One region of the Emticicia sp. genome, then DNA from elsewhere that is predicted to be linked to it. Evidence: riboswitches for the same ligand, from Rfam matches in the RefSeq annotation. Region 1 holds a riboswitch; the other holds the start of a gene.
The links. Region 1 has a riboswitch for cobalamin ahead of ACOVO2_RS21265 (TonB-dependent receptor plug domain-containing protein). Riboswitches for the same ligand answer to the same signal wherever they lie in the genome.
Positions count from the first base shown of each region.

Region 2: another riboswitch for cobalamin. It lies ahead of metE (5-methyltetrahydropteroyltriglutamate--homocysteine S-methyltransferase); the one in region 1 lies ahead of ACOVO2_RS21265 (TonB-dependent receptor plug domain-containing protein).

Region 1 covers NZ_JBMLRC010000409.1:13,955-25,453, forward strand. Annotated here, with positions in the region: gene trmB (tRNA (guanosine(46)-N7)-methyltransferase TrmB) at 1-526, shown strand, start outside; gene gap (type I glyceraldehyde-3-phosphate dehydrogenase) at 568-1,581, opposite strand; gene ACOVO2_RS21250 (2,3,4,5-tetrahydropyridine-2,6-dicarboxylate N-succinyltransferase) at 2,124-2,930, shown strand; gene ACOVO2_RS21255 (voltage-gated chloride channel family protein) at 3,051-4,349, opposite strand; gene ACOVO2_RS21260 (helix-turn-helix transcriptional regulator) at 5,259-5,684, shown strand; cobalamin riboswitch at 5,822-6,075, shown strand; gene ACOVO2_RS21265 (TonB-dependent receptor plug domain-containing protein) at 6,286-8,274, shown strand; gene ACOVO2_RS21270 (DUF5074 domain-containing protein) at 8,336-9,394, shown strand; gene ACOVO2_RS21275 (ParA family protein) at 10,135-10,902, shown strand; gene ACOVO2_RS21280 (hypothetical protein) at 10,952-11,278, shown strand.
Region 2 covers NZ_JBMLRC010000322.1:22,481-34,721, forward strand. Annotated here, with positions in the region: gene ACOVO2_RS17140 (M14 metallopeptidase family protein) at 1-1,915, shown strand, start outside; gene ACOVO2_RS17145 (sugar phosphate isomerase/epimerase family protein) at 2,039-2,971, shown strand; gene ACOVO2_RS17150 (outer membrane beta-barrel protein) at 3,417-5,816, shown strand; gene ACOVO2_RS17155 (hypothetical protein) at 6,161-6,523, shown strand; gene ACOVO2_RS17160 (cysteine-rich CWC family protein) at 6,490-6,732, opposite strand; gene ACOVO2_RS17165 (diphthine--ammonia ligase) at 6,729-7,445, opposite strand; gene ACOVO2_RS17170 (PAS domain-containing protein) at 7,467-7,967, opposite strand; gene metE (5-methyltetrahydropteroyltriglutamate--homocysteine S-methyltransferase) at 8,023-10,311, opposite strand; cobalamin riboswitch at 10,470-10,604, opposite strand; gene ACOVO2_RS17180 (hypothetical protein) at 10,728-11,630, opposite strand; partial or broken gene ACOVO2_RS17185 (cytochrome-c peroxidase) at 11,715-12,241, opposite strand, start outside.

The DNA.
Region 1 (11,499 bases):
TCTCGAATTAGCATGTGGTAAGGGTGAATATACTACAGGTTTAGCAAAAGAGTTTCCTGATAAAAATTTTATTGGAATTGATATAAAAGGCGACCGAATTGCTCGTGGAAGTAAACGTGCTAATGATTGGGGATTGACCAATGTTGCTTTTTTGAGGACTTCAATGGCTTTTTTAGAAGAGTTTTTTGAAGATAACGAAGTTGATGAGATTTGGTTGATTCATCCAGACCCACAACCAAGAGATAAAGAAGAACGAAAGAGGCTTACGAACAGTCGATACTTGGGACTATACAAGAAAATTCTTAAAAATGATGGTGACTTTTTCTTTAAAACAGATAATTATCCATTGTTTGAATATTCGCTGGAGACCATCCCAGCTGCAGGGTTTGAGGTTTTGAGACAAACAACTGATTTATATACTTCACCACTATTGGTTGAGCACTATGGTATCGAAACTCATTACGAGCGTTTATTCGTTGCTCAAGGCTATAAAATTAATTACTTAGCATCGAAAAATAGAAAATAGATTTTAAAAAGGGGCTTAAAAGCCCCTTTTTAATTGAAATATTATTTAGAAATCAAAGTTGCAAAATACTTTACAGTTCTTACAAGTTGACTTACATAACTCATTTCGTTGTCATACCAGCTTACCGTTTTAACAAGTTGTTTGTCACCTACTGTTACAACCTTAGTTTGAGTAGCGTCGAATAAGCTACCAAAAGTTGTTCCGATGATGTCAGAACTTACGATTTCGTCTGTATTATAACCAAAACTTTCAGTTGCAGCAGCTTGCATTGCAGCATTTACTTCATCAAGTGTTACTGTTTTTTCTAAAATACAGGTTAATTCTGTTAAACTACCAGTGATAGTTGGTACACGTTGAGCACCACCATCTAATTTACCTTTTAATTCTGGTAATACTAAACCAATTGCCTTAGCAGCTCCAGTACTATTTGGAATAATATTAGCCGCCGCTGCTCTCGCTCTTCTCAAATCACCTTTAGCATGTGGAGCATCCAATGTATTTTGGTCATTTGTATAAGCGTGAACTGTTGTCATGCTACCAGCGATAATTCCGAAGCTATCATTTAAAACTTTAGCCATTGGAGCTAAACAGTTAGTTGTACAGCTTGCACAGCTAATAATGGTTTCACTGCCATCTAAAATACTGTGGTTGACATTAAAGACGATTGTTTTTAAATCACCAGTTGCAGGTGCACTGATAATTACTCTTTTTGCTCCAGCAGTTAGGTGTGCAGCAGCTTTATCTTTATCAGTAAAAAAACCTGTACATTCTAAAACTACATCAACATCATGCTCAGCCCATGGAATATCCGCAGGATTACGTTGAGCATAGATTCTGATTTCATCACCATTTACGATAATACTATTTTCTGTAGACGTAACCGTAGCGTTAAATCTGCCTTGAGCACTATCATACTTTAAAAGGTGTGCAAGTGTTGAAGGGCTTGTTAAGTCATTAATTGCGACTACATCAATACCTTCCATGTTATAAATTTGACGATACGCTAATTTACCGATACGTCCGAATCCATTAATTGCTACTTTAACTTTTGACATTTACGTAAAATTTTGGTTTAAGTAATACGCTGCAAGTTAATAAAATTATGGGAAAGTATAAAGAAATATGCAAAACTTAGAAGAATTATAATTACTAAATAAAAACGAATACTAATCTATTTAGTATTAATTACTAATTTATTAATTGAAATTTAGTATTAAATACTAATATATTTAGCATTTAAAATAGATAAAATTGCTTATGAACTCTGAATAAACTGTCTTTTATGCTGATCAAATAGTGTATTATGTTTAATTATTACGCTTTTTAAAGCGGGCTAGGGGAGATATTCATTGCCAATAATTTCTTTACACGATAGGCTTGTTTTTTATTTCTTTCATTCCTATCTTTGATTACTATTAAAAGAAGGACCCTCTATGGTAAAGTTACCTAGGTGCCAAATATTATTCTTCTTAAAAAAATACAATAACATAAAACCAAACATATCCTTAAAAAATACTTAAATAACAATCGTAAATACTTGACTATAAGCAAATTAGGCCAATAAAGGTGAACAATTAATTTACATATAATTTAAACAATGAATCTAAAGGAAATTATCGAACAAGCATGGGATAACCGTGAGTTATTAAAAGAACAAAATACGCAAGAAACAATAAAGCAAATTGTCGATTTAGTCGATAAAGGAGAATTAAGAGTGGCAGAGCCTTCTGCAGACGGCTGGGTTACTAATGATTGGGTAAAGAAAGCAATCATCCTCTACTTCCCAATGCAACAAATGTCTGTACAAGAAGTGGGTATATTTGAATACCACGATAAAATGAAGCTTAAAACCGGTTACGATGCTTTAGGAGTTCGTGTTGTACCTCCAGCGGTTGCTCGTTATGGAGCTTTTTTAGCAAAAGGCGTTATCATGATGCCTTCTTATGTAAATATTGGAGCATACGTAGATAGTGGTACTATGGTAGATACATGGGCAACCGTTGGAAGCTGTGCCCAAATCGGTAAAGACGTTCACCTAAGTGGCGGCGTAGGTATCGGTGGAGTGTTAGAACCACCACAAGCTTCTCCGGTTATTATTGAAGATGGAGCATTTATTGGTTCAAGATGTATTGTTGTAGAAGGTGCCAGAGTTGGTAAAAGAGCAGTTTTAGGTGCTGGTGTAACAATTACAGGTAGCTCTAAGATTATCGACGTAAACACAGGAACTGAATATATTGGCTATGTACCTGAAAATTCGGTTGTAATTCCTGGAATGCTACCTAAAAAATATCCAGCTGGAGAGTTTGGTGTTCCGTGTGCGTTGATTATCGGCCAAAGAAAAGCAAGTACAGACCTTAAAACTTCGTTAAATGAAGCTTTGAGAGAAAATAATGTGTCTGTTTAATCAGCAAATAAATACCTAAATTCACAAAAACGCCCATTCAGGATTCTTGAATGGGCGTTTTTGTGAATAAATCCTCCACTTGTTGAACACGTTTAAAAGAACCTCCTCAAAATCTTTATTTTAGCTATTTTTAAGCACTTTAGGAACCTCCACACGCTGGGTGTGATAAATTCCCTTATGACCGCTAAAATAATACGCTAAAACGCACGAAATAGCGTAGTACAATAAATATTCCCCACCAAATAATTCTACTCCCAAAATTATACTTGCTAGTGGTGTGTTAGTAGCAGCAGCAAACACTGCAATAAAGCCTAATCCCGCAAATAAGTCGATTGGAGCACCCAATAAAGCCGCTATTGAGTTACCCAGTGTTGCACCAATGAAAAACAATGGTGTCACTTCTCCACCTTTAAAACCCATACTCAATGTTATAGCTGTAAGAAGTAGTTTCAATAGCCAGCTAAAAGTATCTACTTTACTTCCAAAAGCGGATACAATACTTATTCCAATTCCGTTTTGAGTATTCACTCCAAGCCCCAGATAATCATCAGTGTTTAGCATACAGCTTATCAACAATACTAATCCTCCGCCAACTACCGGAATTAATAAACTTTGTTTGATATATTTGCTGGCAGTTGATTTTATTAACTCCGAAAGTCTAATGAACAACAACGCTGCCAATCCAAATGCAATTCCAGCTGCAAAAGCTTTCAGCAACAAACTCAAATTCAAGTTTAGACTCACAGACCCAATTAATGTGTGAGCATCCTGATAGTTAATATGATAATGTGTATGACTTATCCCACAAGCAGAGCAGACCAAATCAGCGAGAATTGAAGCATACACGCATGGCAATAAAGCCTCATATTTTATTCTCCCAACTGTAAGCACTTCCATCGCAAATATTGCTCCTGCTATTGGAGTTCCAAATACAGCTCCAAAGCCTGCTGCAATGCCGCTCATGAGCAATATGCTATTATCAACTTTTTTGAGATTTAGGAGTCTTGAAAAATAAGAAGCAATACTACCTCCAATCTGTACTGCAGTTCCTTCACGGCCAGCCGAACCTCCAAACAAATGCGTAAGTACAGTTGTAGCGATTATCAATGGAGTCATGCGAATAGAAACTCCATTATCGGTACTTTCGTTTATCTCCTCTATTATCAGATTATTCCCAGCTTCAGTACCCTTACCAAAATGCTTGTATAGCAACACAATGAATACCCCAGCCAAAGGCAAAAAATAAATCAACCAAATATTATTCCACCTAAGATGTGTAACAGCATCAAGCAACCAAAGGAAAAATGCAACTACAAGGCCAGATATAATTGCCACAGGCGTAACCAACAAAAGACCTCTTAGCTGTTGTTTAGCTATGTCCAGTTGATCAATAGAAAATAATTTTTTGTCTATACTCATGATGTTTACTCTTCTGCGTAGGGGAGATGTTTATTTAAGCATAAAAAATTTTGTTGCGAATGCGTTGGGTTTTAAAGATGGCGAATGCGTCAGTTTTTTTAAAATGTTTTTTTGATGGTTTAAATAATTTCTTGCCTCAATCAAGAATCTCTGAATCTCTCAGAAATTATTTTTTGCGAATCCGAAGGTAAATATCCAACTCTCACAAGACACTGATATTCTCAAAATTAAGTAGAAAAAATAAAAAGACCGACAAAATGTCTTATCACTTAGCAATCCAGACCTTAGTAAAATAAAAAACTCCCACCTCAGAAAGACAGGAGTTTATGACGATTGAATCCCAAATTGTGGTATTGCTACCCTCAATGTAAACCTTTTACTTAAATTTTTCTTAAAATTCTCGTTAATTAGAAAAGCAACGTAAGTCGATAATTTTTTAATTTATATAGAAAAGCACTTGTTATCATTTTCTTGTTTCTGTTTACAAATATAAAATAAAGATTTCATTATGCAAAACATTTGTTAAAAAATTTACTTATGTTATGAAATCAATAAAATCCACGGATAGTTATTAAATAGGTCAACTGAAACATTTGCATTCAATTTTTCGCCCGCCCCAATCAAATTACGATGTTCAATAGTACCACTCACAAATAGATAAAACCCAAAGCTATCATGACACATAAATGACTTATAATCAATGAGTTAATTTTTGTAAACAGCATGTAAACAGCATGTAAACAGCCAATACTACACAACTATTTACAATCCTAAAAATATATTTACAAAAGTATTTGGTTTGCATTGTTAAACTATTTATATTTGTAACATGATCGGTTTATAATTGTAACTATTTACTATTTTATACTGTTTCATTATGTAAAATTCATGATTTAACTTTGTAACAAAATGAACCTCAACGAAAAAATCAGACGCTTCATAAGTGAGAAAGATTTGACATCAACCAAGTTTGCTGACGAGATAGGTGTGCCTCGTCCGAGTATTTCACACATTTTATCGGATAGAAACAAGCCAAGTCTCGAAATTGTACAGAAAATGTACCGTAGATACCCAGAATTAGGTTTCAACTGGTTTTTAGAAGATGATGATGTTGCTATAAAAACAACCCCTCAACCCACTAATAATCAGGCACTTACGAGCATTAAACGCCCTGAGTATTCTCCACGAGAATCGAATGAAAGAAAATCTCCCGAGCTGAATCCTGTACAACAAAATCTGAATCCTGCCATTTTGTCAAATTTCAGCCACGGTAGTATTGCCCGCATCATGGTTGTTTTTACTGACGGAACAATCCAGGAATTTAAGAACAACTAAAAAATATTATTCCCAAATTGAGATTCATTAAAAATTAACTGGACAGCCAAAACACATATCGTTTGTTTTGGCTGTTTTTTTTTCCTCCACCATCCAACATATTATACTCTTCTTTTTCAAATCAAATTTATTCCATTACCTTTGTATTGAATTACGGTGCTATCGGCATAATCTTCTTTTGTGCTTTTAGCTTAATAGGGAATCTCGTCCAGCAGCAATGCTCCAACCGAGAACTGTCCCCGCAACTGTAAACCTCTTCAGAACTTTTTGTTCTGAAAACTGATTGCCTTGTCTATGGCATACTTAGCTTTACCACTGCTTTTGAATTGAGCGGGAAGGTGTTGCAATCAGTGAGGTGAGTCAGGAGACCTGCCGTAATTTACGTGTATCATTTGCTTTCGGAGGAAAAGCAATGCTGCGAATCATAATAAAAATCCTTGTTTTTTTATTTGTCGAATAGCATCGGCTGGCTGACTTATTGGTCTTTGATTGATGCTTTTTGCACAAAACTTTTATTCATTTTCTGATGCAAAATCCATCAAACGCTGCACTACGGCGTATCAAAAAAATGGTTAGTTATCGCCCAAAAAACATTCAAAAAATGTTGCTTTTAGGCTGGGGACTGAGCATATCAGTAGGAGCATTTTCACAACAAAATTTGCCGACAGATTGTAAAGATTGTCAGCAGTTGAGTGAAGTTCAAGTATTCGGATTTTCCACCGAAAAGTTCATGGCTGGTCTTAAAGTTCAGAAAATTGACTCCATCAATTTGGCTCGATTTCAGTATCAAAACCTTTCCGAATTTTTACAATTTCAGGCACCAATTGCTCTCAAATCTTACGGCTCTGGGCAGCTCACAACCATATCATTTCGTGGCACTTCAGCAAACCACACGGCAGTTTTATGGAACGGTTTGAATATCAATTCACCGACCGTCGGACTATCAGATTTATCTACTATTCCACTGATGGGCTTTGACCAAATGGCTATTCAATACGGTTCATCGGCAAGTTGTGTAGGTAGCGATGCTGTTGGTGGAAGCATATTACTTAGCTCTGTACCTAACTGGAATAACAAAGGCATTAATGCTATTATTGGCGGACAATACGGGAGTTTTAGAAGTGGAAATTTGAATGCTGGTACACGTTTCAGTAAATCATTTCAAAAGGGTTCGTTAAGTGGAAAAACCTTATTTTATGGCGGAAACATCAGAAATTTCAATGGTAAAATTGCTCCAGTAGATGCTGTAAGAACCGACAATAACGGAAGAGAATATTCAATTGAACCTTCGGAGACAACCCAAAAAGGATTCGTACAGGATTTATATTTTAGATTTAATACGAATAAACCATCGTCATATCGACTTATTTACCTGAATGCTTGGCTTACCGATAATAAACTAACCATTCAGCCAAATATCGTTGATTTTAGAGAAATTACTCAGACACAGGCCTATCGTATTATCACAGGCACTCAACTTGACAATACTTCTGTAAAGTTGGGCTTTATCAGAGATATTTTAGATTACGGCAAAGGTGACTTCCAAAATCCAAGCCATGCCTCAACTGATAGATACATCATTCGAACCGAACACGACTTTATTAGCCATAAAACAACTGCAAAGCAGAATGGTCTGATCGTCAGAACTGGGGGCGAATTCGTTCATTATGCCACCAGAGTTGACGGTTATGGGCCTGCAATTATCCATGAAAATAGGGGCGATGCCTACGCACTTATTCGTAAAGCATTTCATTTTAATGGAAAAACAAATAAGCTCATAACAACTTTAAACCTTCGACAAGCTTTTTCAAGTCGATACAAAGCACCATTTACACCCGCATTTGGATTAAATTATAATCTTTTTACGAATAAAATCAGTCAATTAGATTTCTTGGGCAATGTTGCTCGTAGTTATCGACTTCCTACATTGAACGAACGTTATTGGAAAGTTCTGGGTAATCCTGCTATTCAACCCGAAAACGGATTCAATAAAGAGATTGGATTTGATTACAAACAATTACATGGGCAGTACTTCAAATCTTCTATTTCGATAAATGCTTTTCATAACTTAATTGATAACTGGACGTACTGGAACCCAGAAAAAAATTACAGGGTTGAAAACCTCCAACAGGTCTTGAGTAAAGGTTTAGAAATAAACTCATCATTAAAATACAATGACTTCCTACAACTACGCTCTGCGGGCTTAATTTTAGCTTATTCATTGACTCATGCTTCGCAACAAAAGGTGTATGATGTTTACGCCCAAGACCTCATCGGTAAGCAACTGATTTATGTACCTCGCCATGCAGTTTCAGGTAGTATTTATTACGGTCAAAAACTATGGAATATAAGCCTTCAAGGCAGCTTTAATTCTACTCGATATTTTACCTTCGACCACTCTGGTCAGCCTTTTCCGCCATACTTTATCCTCAACACAACTTTTACACACAAAATCAAAATTATGTCTCAAGATGCCAACTTGATTTTTCAAGCTAATAATCTTACAAACACAGTTTATCCCAACGTCAAACGCAACGCTATGCCTGGCATCAATTTTCAGGTAGCGGCAGTGTTTAATTTTCATCAGTAATTCACACACTTTATATAAAATAATTATTCACAGAAAATTGCGGTAGGTCCGCCCAAAGAAAATGTTAGACAATTTTTTATCAACACGCACATTCAGAAATCTTAGTTTGATTTCACTAACGACACTCGCACTTAGCTCTTGCGAGAAAACAGAAAGCACTCCCACCCAGCCTTATGATGAAGGCGTATTTGTAATTAATGAAGGTAACTTTAGCAGTAATAACGGAACAGTTTCATTGATTAGCCGCAATAGTAAAACCGCCACATTAGATGTATTTATGAAGGAGAATAACAAATCGCTTGCTGGTGGTGTAGCGGGCTACGGAGAAGTAGATGATAAAGGATTAATATTGGTAGATAACTCAACGGCAGGAAAAGATTTGGTTGAAGTAGTCAATGCTCGAACTTTCAAATCAATCGCTACCATCAAGACCGACATTGAAAATCCGAGAGATGTTGCTAAAGTAGGTACTAACAAAGCATACATTACTTGCTTCGGTACAAATGCCGACTACAAATATAAAACAAGCTATGTAGCCGTAGTAGATTTAGTGAGCAACACCGTGACCAAGAAAATCCCAATCAGCAATGCTTGTGAAAGTATCATTGTTGTAGGGAACTCTGCCTATCTTGGTTCAATCTATGATGGCTCAACGTTCATCACAATTCTTGATATTCAAAAAGATGAAATTTCAAGTACTGTCCAAGTAGGAAGACATCCTGGTTTTTTTAGTTTAGATGCTTCCAATAAAATTTGGATGACTGCTGGTCCTAACCTTGTACTATTTAATCCTGTTACAAAAAGTATTGAAACTACAATTAAAGCAGGAAGTGACGCAACTAAAAATCCAAGTAATTTATCTATTAGCGACGACAAAAAGACTTTGTTTTATTCATACAATAGAACTGTTGTTGCACTTGATATCGCAAGCCAAACACAAAAGACTATTATCAATCGCTCTTTTGCCTCGGTAGGTTTCGACAAAAAAAGTGGTCAAGTTTATGCAAGTATAATTCCATCATACGTTCAAGCTGGTTATGTTTTCAGATACCAAACATCTGGAACACTAATCGATTCAGTAAAAACTGAGATAGCTCCAAGCGGATTCTATTTTAAATAAACTCAAATTTTAAGTTACCGATTTTTACAAAACACAAAAAAGGAGGAAGGTGACTTTCTTCTTTTTTGCGTTTTATGACTACACAAATTGCCTATATTTTTGTCTAAATCTGACTAATTCTTCTCTCAAACAACAGTTTCTGCCAATGCGAGATATTTCCATCCAATTTATAAGCAAAGTAGCCCTCATTTTTACCGCCATAAACACGCTTAAAACAACCTCAACATACTCAGTAAGGTATCTTATCATTTCACAAAAATTCAACCCTTTAAAACGCCTCTTTTTCAAGCACTCAAACAACTAACTTTAAGTTTTTATTATACTATTTATACTGATTTATATTGTTGTGACATATATTTAGTTATATACTAACAATACTTTTTATTAATTAATTTATTACATAACATTTTAATGCATATATACTTTTTATTAATTATTATAATTTTTATTAAAAATAAACATATTGTATTTTTAATAATAAATGAAAAAATAAAACTATTTATTTATATGGATTTTTTATTACATTATAAATAAAATATACTATTTAAAATAATCATTAAAATAGAACATTTATAGCTATATATAAATTTATATGATTTAAAAGTATTAAATTATATATAATTATATTTTGATTGATATTTTCTTATTTTAAAATACTGTGGATAAAATTAATTACATTGATATTGTTGATATATTTTATTTGCCATATATTGCGGGTAAATATTATTCTTTCATATCCAATGATTATTAGCGTAGTTAACAACAAAGGCGGGGTAGGTAAAACCACTTCAACTCAAAACTTAGGAGCGGCGTTTCAGAAATTTGCAGGAGCGAGGGTATTGTTCATTGACCTCGATGGGCAAGCAAGTTTAACCCGTTGCTTCGGAGTACAAGAGGCTCAAGTAGGGAGAAATCATGTAGGCAATTATCTGACTGGCGAACTAGCGTTTGATACCGTAGCCATTGAAACTCCTATTGGTGATTTATTGCCAAGCTCGGCCGAACTTAATTCTAAAGAAGATACCATTAAGGCATCGCCAGTATTCCCATTCAACTTAAAACTATTACTCGATAAGGTAAAGAAAAATTATGAGTTTATCATGATTGATTGTCCACCGACACTTTCGGGTATGACTCGTATTGCTCTCATTGCTTGCGATATGTACTTGGTTCCACTTCAAGCCGAATTTTTGAGTTATGAGGGTTTACGAAATTTCTTGATTTATTCTTCAGAGCTACAACAGATTAGTCCAAATACTCATTTAGGTGGTGTTTTTGCTACTCGATACAACCCAAAGATAAACAAGAAACTCAGCAATGATTTGATAGAAGCAACCAAACAACAATTGGGTGATAAATTTTTCAAGACAACAATCCGTGACAATATTGCGGTTTCGGAAGCACAAGCTAATGGAACAGATATCTTTTCATATTCTCCGGATAGTAATGGTGCAATGGATTACTACAATCTTACTAAGGAAATCTTAGCAAGCTTAAAACAACAGTAATCTAAGAAAACGTAATAAGTTAATGGACTTAAAGTAAAAAATAAATAAAATGGCAAAAAATAAAAACTTCACCTTTGAAAGCTTGGTGCCAACTGGAAAGGCAACAGAAAATGTTGCTACCAACCCGGCCAATAACATATTAAATGCAATTCAAGATTCTGGGCCTTCAACTAAAGTAACTTTCGATTGCCCGAATGAACTGGTTGAACAAATGAAAGACTATGGATATTGGGAAGGGATGTCTCAGAAAGATATAATCATTGAAGCTCTTGGAGTATTCTTTGAAGACAAAAAAATAAAAGAACGCCCGGAGAAAGTAAAGATGCGTAAGAAAGTTGGACGTAAACCCAAAGCTTTAAAGGCATTTATGAGCTAAATTCAATTGAGCTTAGAATCGAATATTTATAACTTCTTAAAAATAAGCTTAATCTGAAATATAGAGAGCACGGTATCATCTGAAATGGAGCTTTTGCCATTGCAATTAGATACCGTGCTCTTTTTGCAGAATAATCGTTTGTTAGAGTAAATAATCAATATTTCGATAGGGGACTCAATTCCTTTAAAACGGATATTCACAAGTATTCGATACTTTTCCAC
Region 2 (12,241 bases), on a different contig from region 1:
AGGGCGTTTCTCACATTATATTTTTGATCCTAACCGTGACTGGGCTTGGCAAACACAAGAGATTTCACAACAACGTGTGAAACTTTATAACCAATGGATGCCCCACTTACACGCCGATTTTCACGAAATGGGCTACAACACACCATATTATTTCCCGCCATCGGCAAAACCTTACCACGAAGATTTGAGCAAATGGCAACGTGAGTTTCAGCAAACGCTGGGAGAATTCAACAAAAAATATTTCGATAAAAACTACTGGTTGTACTTCTCGAAAGAAAACTACGATTTACTATACCCAAGCTATGGTGATACTTATCCATCGTATAACGGAGCAATCGGCATGACTTATGAGCAAGGCGGTGGCGGTGCGGCTGGTTTGGCAATTGCCAAAGAAGATGGCGATACCCTTACGCTTACGCAACGTATTTCGCATCATTTTGCTACCAGTATGGGAACACTTGAAGCAATTTCGAGCCGTGCCGATAAAACGGTGGAAGAATTTAATAAGTTTTTTACGGATAAAACCGCCAATGGATATGGCACTTACAAAACATTTGTGATGAAAACCAAAGGCGATGAAGCGAAGGTTCAGGCCCTCACGAGCCTTTTGGATAAACTCCAAATCAATTACGGTTTTGCGGCAAAAGAATCTACGGCAAACGGTTTTGGGTATCAGACTTTGAAAGATGAAAACTTCAAAATAGAAGCTAATGACTTGATTATCAGCACCTACCAACCAAAAGGAACTTTCGTAAAGATTTTATTCGAGCCTAAAACCGCACTCGAAGATTCGGTTACTTATGATCTAACAACTTGGTCTTTACCGTATGGCTATGGCTTAAAAGCTTATGCAACCAAAGAAAAACTAGCTGTGGGCAATACTCAAATGTCGAGCGTGAAACAAGCCACCATCGAAGGTAAACCGTATGCGTATGTGGCTGCATGGAAATCTTTTGAAGACGTGAAGTTTTTATCGAAAGTTTTGGCAGCGGGAATTAAAGTAAGATTCAACGAAAATCCGTTTGAGATTGATGGCCGCAAATTTGATGCAGGCTCTTTAATCATCACTCGAACTAACAACGAACGTTTAGGTGAGAAATTCGATAAGACGATTCAATCAGCTGCTAAAGAATTTAATATCAATCTCTTAGGAACCACTTCGGGCATGGTTATGAGCGGGAATGACTTTGGTTCGGGTTCGGTAAATGTACTTAAAAATCCTAGAGTTGCTTTAATTGCGGGCGAGGGAGTCTCTTCAACTGCTTTCGGTGAAGTTTGGCATTTTTTCGAGCAACAAATCAAATATCCAATTACCGTTATTGAGGGTAGTTCGTTTTCAAGAGTACCACTTGAACAACTTGACGTAATTGTTTTGGCCGATGGCAGCTATGACCGAATTTTTGGCAATGGCGATGCCCTAAAAAAATGGATTCAAGGCGGTGGAAAAGTAATTGCCCTCGAAGGTGCAACCGGGTATTTTGCCGATAAAGATGGTTTCGCTTTGAAACGCAAGAAGGATGCTTCAGCAAGTGATAAGCCCGAACTCAAAACTTACGGTACCCGTGAGCGTGAAAGCATTATGGAGCAAATTCCTGGGGCTATTTTTAAGGTAGAAATTGACAAAACGCACCCGCTCGGCTACGGAACAGATGGATTTTATTACGCACTCGTGCGTGATGTTTATAACTATGATTACATGAAAGATGGCTGGAATGTGGGATATATCAAAGAAAACAATCATGTAACTGGTTTTGCAGGAAAAATTGCAAAAGAAAAAATGAAAAATACGCTAACTTTCGGTGTGCAAGAAATGGGTCGTGGAAAAATTGTTTACATGGCCGATTCTCCACTTTTCAGAGGTTTTTGGTATTCGGGTAAATTGATTTTTGGAAATGCTTTATTTACTGTGAATTAATTTAAAAATTTACTACGGAGGCACGGATTAAAAGATTAACACGGAAATTATTCTGTGAAAATTTGTGTAATCGCAGCGGCGAACCGTCTGTGCCTCCGTGGTAAAATTCAACTCTATAAAACTATGAACAACACTCGACGCTCATTTCTAAAAACAGCCCCTTTGGCAGGTGCAGCGGCTTTTGCTAATCCTGTTTTTGCAGAACCACAACAACCAACCACAAAAACCGCCAGCCGAATAAAACTCAGCGTGTCGAGTTATTCGTATTGGCATTTTAAAGGTGATAAATTTCCGATTGAAAAAGTAATTGATGAAGCAGCCAAACTAGGACTCGACGGCATTGATGTGCTGCACCGACAAATGGATAGCGAAGATAATGCCTATCTGCAAAAACTAAAAAAGCACGCTTTTGTGAATGGAATTGCTATGACTTGTTTGTCGATTCATCAAGGTTTTGTTTCGCCCGATAAAGCTGTTTTGAAACAACACATCGACCACACCATTCACTGCATTGAGTTAGCCTACAAAATGGGGATTCCGTGTATGCGTTTGAATACTGGTCGTTGGGGAACGATCAAGTCATTCGATGATTTTATGGCCAAACGTGGCATCGAACCTGCCATTGAAGGCTACACCGAAGATGAAGCTTTTAAATGGTGCATTGATAGTATTCAGCAATGCATGAAAAAAGCCGAAGAATGCGGCATTTTGCTAGCTCTCGAAAACCATTGGGGACTTGGCTCAACTCCTGAAGGAATGCTTCGCATTAAAAATGCTATTGATTCACCTTGGTTGGGGCTATTGATGGATACGGGCAATTTTTTGGAAAATCCTTATGATAAATTGGAGAAAATTGCCCCACAAACTAGCTTCGTACAAGCTAAAACTTACTATGGTGGTGGCGAATGGTACACACTCGATTTGGACTACAAACGCATTGTTGATATTCTAAAAAAAGTAAATTATAAAGGCTATATATCGATTGAATTTGAGGGAAAAGAAGACCCAAAATCTGGCGTTCAGAAAAGCGTTGAATTGTTGAGGAGTATTTTATAAATGATGCTAGGCAAAGCAATCGGCTCGATTCATTTTGCTGCCCTCGATCTTAATCGACAGTAGTAAAAATTATGTAGAAAGAACAATTTGATTGACAATATTTTGCCACAGAGCTACATGAAGTACGACACGGAAGTACACCAAGAAAAATAGAAAAACTCTGTAAAACTCCGTGTTTCATTAAACTCTGGGCAACTCCGTAGCGACCGACGCTCGGTACAAAAAATATTATCTGTTTAATTTTATTGTTATTTCGGACCAATTGAACGGTACATTCATTATATGGGTCGTTCGGATGGAAGTCTAAAAGCTATACACATCGTTTTACCCTCGGTAAAAATCGACGGCTACTCAATAAGACAATCCTACGGATTTTATAAAAATGCGTAACATCAGTTACAAACACTCAAACATATTATTTCAGAAACACACTCTTTTTAAAACTATGAGAATAACTATACTACTTCTCACGCTACTTTTTAGCTCGAAATTGGCTTTTTCACAGAACATTTCTTTGAATATACAGATTGTTGATAAAGAAAAAAAACCGTTAATCGGAACAACCGTGAAGTTGATTAATAGAAATGACTCGACAAGGGTTCTGAATGCCATTGCTGATACTTCAGGATTTGTGAGCTTTACCGTGATGCCAGCCCAATACATTGTCAGAATGTCGTCAATTGGTTATAAAAACTTGGAAAAAGGCATCAATGTCAGCCCCACACAGACAATTTTTAAGTTTTCTATGGAAACTGACGCGAATGTACTTGCTGGGGTTTCGGTAGTTGCCCAAAAGCCACTCATGCGGCAGGAAGACGACAAAACAATTGTTGATCCAGAACCACTGGCCAATTCAAGTACAAGTGGATATGAAGTTATTGAAAAAACACCCGGGCTTTTTCTTGACCAAGACGGAAATATTTATATCAGTAGCTCAACACCTGCTACGATTTTTATCAATGGTCGTCAGCAAAAAATGAGTGCAAACGACATTGCCTCAATGCTAAAAAGTTTACCTCCCAACAGTATAGAAAAGATTGAAATCATGCGAACACCATCGGCTAAATTTGATGCAAGTGGTGCCGGCGGTGTGGTAAATGTTGTATTGAAAAAGGGTGTAAAAATTGGCTTAACCGGTAGTGTAAATTTGGGTATGAATCAAGGGCGATTGGGCAATCAGTTTGGTGGTTTTAATATCAATAATAATGATGGTACAAAAACCTCATATTTTAACTTAAACATTACGAACCGAAACACTTACGATCAAGTTGAAACTATACGTAACTTCTCGCTTGATTCGGTTTTATCTCAAGAATCATATTCAACGAGTCCCGCTCAAATTATATACTCTGGCTATGGATTAGGATTTGAATTAAACAAAAAATGGGAATTAAATATTGATGGACGAGGAAGCTACGGAAATAGCCAAAATTCATCTGAAAACGAGAATGTCATAAAAAAGCTAAGTAACAACGAATTATTTAGCGATAACTTGAATAATGTTGCCAATAATGTCCAAACTTTTTCTATCAACCAAGGCATATCTACTAAATACAAAATTGATTCAATTGGATCTGAGCTTACAAGTGATTTTTCGTATAATTATTTTGGTAACAACATTTCTCAAAACTATAATACACAGTTTTTAAAACCGCTGAGACAAGCAATTATTGGCAATGGAGATATTGAGTCTATCAGACAGAACTTCGCTGGACAAATCGATCTAGCATATAAATTTCCCCATAATTTAAGTTTTGAAACAGGTTTAAAAACTTCGAGTCTAACTTTCAAAAATACCACAGCTTTTTATCAATTGATTGCCAATAAACTTACTGATGATAAATTTAGAACCAATACCTTTGATTATAGCGAAAACATCAATGCTGCTTATCTTCAGGCTTCTAAAGGCATAAAAGAATTTATTTTGAAGATAGGTACACGGGTAGAAACTACCAACATGAATGGTCATCAACGAATTCCCAAAGACACAACTTTCAGAATTAAACGAACTGATTTCTTTCCTTACATTTATTTGAGTAGAAAAATAGCCAAAATAGCTGGATATGAACTTCGAAGTTATTTGGTTTATCGCCGTTCGATTACTCGGCCAGTATACGAGTATCTTAATCCTTTTCCCAAATTTATTGACCAATACCTCTATGAAACAGGTAATCCAACGCTAACGCCTCAATTTACACAAAACTATGAAGCAAATATTAGTGTTCGAGGAATGCCGATTTTTGCCTATGGCCGAAATTATACCCAAGATATTTTTACAAATGTTGTTTATCAAGATGCACAGAATCCTAGTATTTCGGTAAGAACTTATGACAATCTTGGCAAAAATCAAGAATCTTACTTTCGACTAATTGGGGCGATTCCTCCTGGCAAAAAATATTTTTTTGTTGTAGTAACTCAGTATAGTAGGAATAAATATGAAGGTTTATATGAAAACCGCCCTTTAAATTTTGATAGAGGCAGTTGGCGATTTTTCATGCAACATCAATTAAAACTTGATAAGCTTTCATCGGTAACATTAAGTGGCCAACTTCAACTTAAAGGACAACAACAATTTTACGAATTAAGTAATTTTGGCAATCTAAATCTGACGGTAAATCGACAGTTTTTGAAACAAAAACTAATGGCAACTTTATCAATCAATGACATTTTCTTTACAAATAACAATCGTTTTATACTAAATCAGGGAAATATTTCGGCGAATGGCTTCAGAAAATCAGACACACGTAGGGTGGGTATTAATTTCAGGTACAATTTTGGAATAAAGAAAAAGGAAGAGCGAACAAATATATTCAACATTGATAATTTAGAGAACGCTGGGAAGTAAATTCTAAATAACGTGAGCTCGGGATTACAAAAAACCATAAAACATTTATAACTAATTAGTTATAAATTATTGGTTACTCCGAAGAAGTTAAATATTGGTAGAAAAATATGCTTTCATCCCTTCCCAAGCCCCATCGGGGCGAAATATTTCGCCCCGATGGGGCTTAAAGGTATTTTGGGTCATTATTTTCTACCAATATTAAGCCCCTCTGGAGCAAATTCGATTCACGTTAATCCCGAATTCACATTAAACTAAAATTATAAAATACTATCAATTCAATAGTTTTTTATAATTATGAATTATTTCAATAAAAAAAATGTAGAATGTAGTAAAAATAACATACGATGAGTTATAATATTCAAGTTTATACAGCCCAAACAATGCTGGCCGAAATGGAGGCCGAATCGGAGGATTTTTTCGACAATGATAAAAATCTGATTCCGTTTACTGAAAAACAACTTCAGGTTTTAAAAGAGCGTCTTTTAGAGCAAAATTTTGAAATATCGAAAGAAGATAAAAGAGGCATTACTTTCAAAAACGACAATTTTGAAGGCATGAGAGCCATCCTGACTTCCAACGCTTTATATTTGCGTTCGAGCTTCGATGATGCTTTTGAAATAGGCATAATGGCATCTGAATTAGCCGATTCGGGCGAATTTGCCAAATACGACCCTCAAGCCGATGGTTGGGAAGTTTTAGGTGAGTAGTCTTTTGACTGAAACTCTTGTTGAAGTTCTCGAAGGCAAGCTACGCACAAACACGCTCCATCAAAATCCCAAACCGTTATTTCTCGGATATACTGGGTTTCATCAAATGTAAGGCTAATATTTTGGCAGTCGCACTGGCTTGCATTATTTGCCTTACATGTAAAAATATTGCCACAGCGTGGGCAGCTATCGGGGGCGTGTTTGCTCATTTTGGCAATAAATCGGTGAAATAGTAAGTAGAAATATGTTCTTTTCCTTCGGCATCTTTAAAAATATACGTTTTATCGACAGTTTCACCAATTTCAATATCAATTGCTTGTTTGAAATAAGGTGCTTCATAAACAAACGTGTGAAATTCGCCGTTTTCGCCGCAGGGATCAATATTGGTGGGGAGTTCTTTGATAAAATCTCGGTCGAGAACTCTACCGCAAAAAGATTTATCCAGCACATTTCCGTTGACACTCACCACGATGGTTTTAAAGCCTAAATCCCAAAACTCAGTCAAAATTTCGAGCGATGACCGTTTCCAGATTGGAAAAACACCTTTCATACCAAGCATGGTCAAACGTTCTTCTCGATGCTTACGTAAATCTTCTAAGAAAATATCACCAAAAATAGAATATTTAATGCCTTTTAGGGCCATTGGCCTAAGCACCGATTCCATTTGGGCATGATATTCTTCCATTGAAACGGTCTCTGAAAGACGAACTTTCACTAATTCAAGACCAATATTTTCAGCTTGCTTATCGAGCAATTCCTCACGTACACCGTGCATTGATATCCGCCCGAAAGCATCGTTGACGGTCGTGAGCAAATACCGAACATCAAGGTTTTTATTTTGTAATATCTGATAAAGCGAAAGAGCCGAATCTTTTCCGCCAGACCAATTCATCAATGCTTTTTTCGGTGGCTTTGTCTGCATGATTGTTGTATTTTCATTTGCTCAACAGATTTCTTTTTCGAGTGCTAAGAAATGGCAAAAATTGCCCTTATCATTCATCAAAGGAAATATTTCGATATTACAATTATACAATTCGCCGTTTTTACGATAATTGACAACCTTCGCTTTTAGTGATTCAAATTTTTGTAAATTTTCACGAATCTTCTTTCTACTTTTTTCATCTGTTTTTTCTCCTTGTAGCATCATCGGTCGATTTCCGATCAATTCTTCTTCTGAATAACCAGTTAATTTCACAAAATTATAACTTATCCAAATAATTTCTCGTTCTAAATTCGTGATAATTATTGAGTAGTTTTCGGCTAAATAATCTCGAAAAGGCAAGTCAACTTGCCAAGAAAACTGCTTTTTCATGGCAGCAATTTTTTTCAAGTCTTCGGCAATATCCACTTGCTTTTGCAATAATGGGTGAGCTATTCCCCAGCTGTGCAAAGGTATGTTTGCACTTGTTTTTTTTTGTCGTGATAATCCCGAAACAAAATCCATGTATTTATTTTTAAAAATTAGGTTTGGCTACAAATGTAACCAAACCAGTTGAAATTTAAGCAAATTCAGTCACACGCTCTCTAACGCGGTGAGCCGCCTCAATCATATTTATAAGTGCTTGTTCGGTTTCGGGCCATTTGCGGGTTTTCAGCCCACAATCGGGGTTTACCCACAAATTTTCGGCTGGTAAAACCTCTATTGCCTTTAGCAATAAAACCTCCATTTCTTCCACACTCGGAACTCTTGGACTATGAATATCATAAACGCCCGGCCCAATTTCGTTAGGATAATTGAATTTAGCAAATGCTTCGAGCAATTCCATCTGAGAGCGGGAGGTTTCAATCGTAATCACATCGGCATCCATTTCGGCAATATTCTCAATAATATCATTAAATTCAGAATAACACATGTGGGTATGAATCTGCGTTTGGTCTTGCACACCCGAGGCCGAAATTTTAAATGCATCAATGGCATTTTTAAGATACTCCGCTCGTTTGGCTTGACGCAACGGAAGCCCCTCACGCAAAGCAGCCTCATCAATTTGAATGATTTTGATGTCGGCTTTCTCTAAATCAACAACTTCGTCACGAATTGCCCAAGCAATTTGCATCATGGTTGTGCTACGTGGCTGGTCATCTCTCACAAACGACCATTGCAAAATCGTAATTGGCCCAGTGAGCATCCCTTTCATGGGCTTTTGGGTCAGCGACTGTGCGTAGCTGCTCCATTCTACTGTCATCGCAGTTTTTCGTTCGATATCACCAAAAATAATAGGTGGTTTCACGCATCGAGAGCCATAACTCTGCACCCAACCGTTTTCGGAAAAGACAAAACCGCTGAGGAGTTCGCCAAAATATTCAACCATGTCATTGCGTTCGAACTCGCCATGAACCAACACATCGAAACCTAATTCTTCTTGCCAAGCTACCACTTTTTGTGTATGTAGTTTAATGAACTCGTCGTATTGAGCTACCGAAATCTCGCCTTTTTTAAATTTTGCTCGAATGGCACGGATTTCGTCAGTCTGTGGAAATGAACCAATGGTTGTAGTCGGGAAAAGCGGCAAATTCAAAACACTTTTTTGTAGACTTTGACGTTCCAAAAATGGGCTTTTTCTCTCTAAATCAGTAGGTTTAACTGCATTTACTCTATTTTTTACGTGTAATTTATGAATCAAAGGAGAAGTTTGTCTTCGTTGAATCGACGCTTCATTTTTAGTAACATATTCTGCTTTTTTATGCACAACGACTTCATATATTTCGGCTATTTCGATGAGTTTTTGTTGAGCAAAAGCCAACCAATCTTGTATTTCGGCCGATATCTTCGTTTCGTTTTCTAAGTTACACGGCGAATGAATGAGCGAACACGATGGAGCAAGCATCACTCTATGCGAACCTAAAGTTTTTATTACTTTTTCAACGATAGGAATAACTTTTTGATAGTCAGTTTTCCAGATATTCCGACCGTCAATTAGGCCAAGTGATAATGTAAAATCTTTAGGAATTTTGGGTAAAATTTCATCTAACTGCTCAGGGCATCTGACTAAATCGATATGTAATGCACAAATCGGAAGATTCAAAGCCGCAAGAAAATTATCCTGCAAGCCATCAAAATAAGTAGCCACTAAAATTTTGAGTGCAGGAAATTCTTTGCGAATGGTTTGATAAACGACTCTTAAAGCGTCTTTTGTTTGATAACTGATATCCAAAGCCAAGAATGGCTCGTCGAACTGAATCCACTCTGCACCTTCTCTAACGAGGCGGGCAATTAAATCACAATAAACGGGGAGAAGTCGGTCGAGTAAAGAAAGTTTGTCAAATCCCTCCTCTTTTTCTTTGCCAAGCAAAAGATAACTCACAGGCCCAATAATGACTGGTTTTGCAATGATTCCGACATTTTTTGCTTCTCGAAACTCGCTAATAATTTTATCGGCGTTGAGTTTGAAAGTTTGAAAACGGGTAAATTCCGGGACGATGTAATGATAGTTGGTATCAAACCACTTGGTCATTTCCATTGCTTTGAGGTCGAAACCGTTTTGTTGATAGCCTCTGGCCATGGCAAAATATTGGTCGACTTCTGGTAAATGCTTTAGCACTTCAAAACGTTGAGGAATTACACCAAACATTAGGCTGTGATCTAAAACGTGATCGTAGAACGAAAAATCATTACTCGGAATTAGGTCAATGCCCAGTTCTTGTTGTAATTTCCAGTTTTCGACTCTGATTTTTTTCCCAACTTCAAGTAATTCAGAAAGTGAGATTTTGCCCGACCAGTAGGACTCACAGGCTTTTTTGAGTTGTCGATGGCTTCCGATGCGTGGGAAACCGAGGTTGTTTTTTAGCATACTGTTAAAGAGTTTGAGTGAAACAAATGAGTTTTTTAAAAACCAATTGTTCGTTTCCTAACGGTATGCTTTCACACTAAGATAGCAAGGAATAGCACTTGTAGCTCATGAGCGAACAAGAGAAATATGCCTGACCAATGCCTTATTCGTGAAAGCATTTTGTCTATACGTAATTGGCAAGTATCCCGACTTAGAGGTAAAACCTCAATACGGTTGCACGTCAGCTCGTGATTCTCACACGATTCCTTTTTAATACTACTTCATCAGTAATAACCAAAAACGCTTTTTATTGAAAGAACGCTCAAAGATAATAACTACTTGCAATATACAGATATATAATCTACATATTTTAAATAAAATAGAGTTTTTATCTATCAAATAGACAAATAATATTTTTTTTATCTACACAAGAATACTTAAAAGCCTAATGTCAGAAAAACAGTAGATTGGGGTCGAGTTTTGAGTTCGCCACCACCTAAGTTTTGGGCGAGTGGTTCTTGAAAAATAAATCCAGCCGTAAAAGCTTTGTAATAAGCTTGTATTCCGAGGCTACCGAGCAAAGTGTAGCCTCCTGTTTGGGAATTTAGCACGCCTTCTTTGCGGTCCTTAAAACCATAATCAAACGACGAACCTAAATTAGGCATGATAGAAAGATGCCCGAAGGTTTTTGTATAAAAAGCTGTCAATGAAGCACTTAATCGATTGCCAAATTTATAAAACAGATTACTTTTGGTCGAAATCCTCCCTCCTACTTCGGTGTTTACACCAAACTTTTTGTAACGAACTGTATGAATAGCACTCAACAAAAAATCAGTACTACCCGTACCCAACTGAAAATTGGGGTTTACGGCTTCGCCACCATAACCATATTCAAACTTACCAGTTGGGAGTTTTACCCCTCCACCAATCATCAAATTATGATATATACCGCTGGTATTGGTTGAGTCAAGAAATGTATTGATTACATTATAATGTGCCAAAACTGTTGCATCGCCCAGGCCTTTTTTCCTTTCTTTTGTACCAGAATAAAGTAAGGTTTGTTGGTTATCGTTATAAGGCAAATATGCCAATACTTGCAAGTTTTTGATTGGATAAAAACGTCCCCAAACTTCGAGCGTTTGGTAATCTTCTTTAGTTTTGAGCATCTGGCTATTGAGGTGCGAATCGAAGCTACGTAAACGATACCGCAGACCCACAAACTGGCTGCCCGAACGAGGCAAAAGTCCAACAAATGAGCTTCCATTTGCACAGCCACATAAATCGCAGGCAGAAGCCGATAAGCTACTGATTATCAGTACAATAAATATCTTTTTTTTCATTTTTTGATTGTAGCACAAGTCTCTGACTTGTACATTTATACGATTTTATAATTCAATCACAAGTCGGAAACTTGTGCTACATTTTTACGGTGCGGCAAATCTTTTGTTTTTCAAAAACTCATTGTCGGTCAAAGTTTTCAAGAAAGCTATTAGCTTTTTTTGTTCGTCGGCGGTGATTTGTATGCCCAATTTCTGTCCATTTTTGAGCGATGGGTCGAGCGTTGGCACATCCAAAACTGACTCATTATAGTGTCTTAGCACCGCTTCGAGTGTATAAAAACGGCCATCGTGCATGTAAGGCCCCGTAATAGCTACATTTCTGAGGCTTGGAACTTTGAACTTATAATTATCTTTTTCATTCTGTGTGATTCTGGCACGTCCAGTATCTTCGATATTATACACCGCCAGCCCATTATTTCGATAACTTTGGTCGGTGAAAAGCTCACCCGAATGGCACGAAGCACATTTTTGTTTGAAAATCTCCATTCCTGCCAGTTCTTCTTCGGTCAAAGTTCCTCCTACTTCTTTTCTGACATATTTATCGTAGCGAGAGTTGGCCGAAACCAATGCATTCATAAACTGCGAAAGTGCTTTCAAAAAACGCTCGGTTG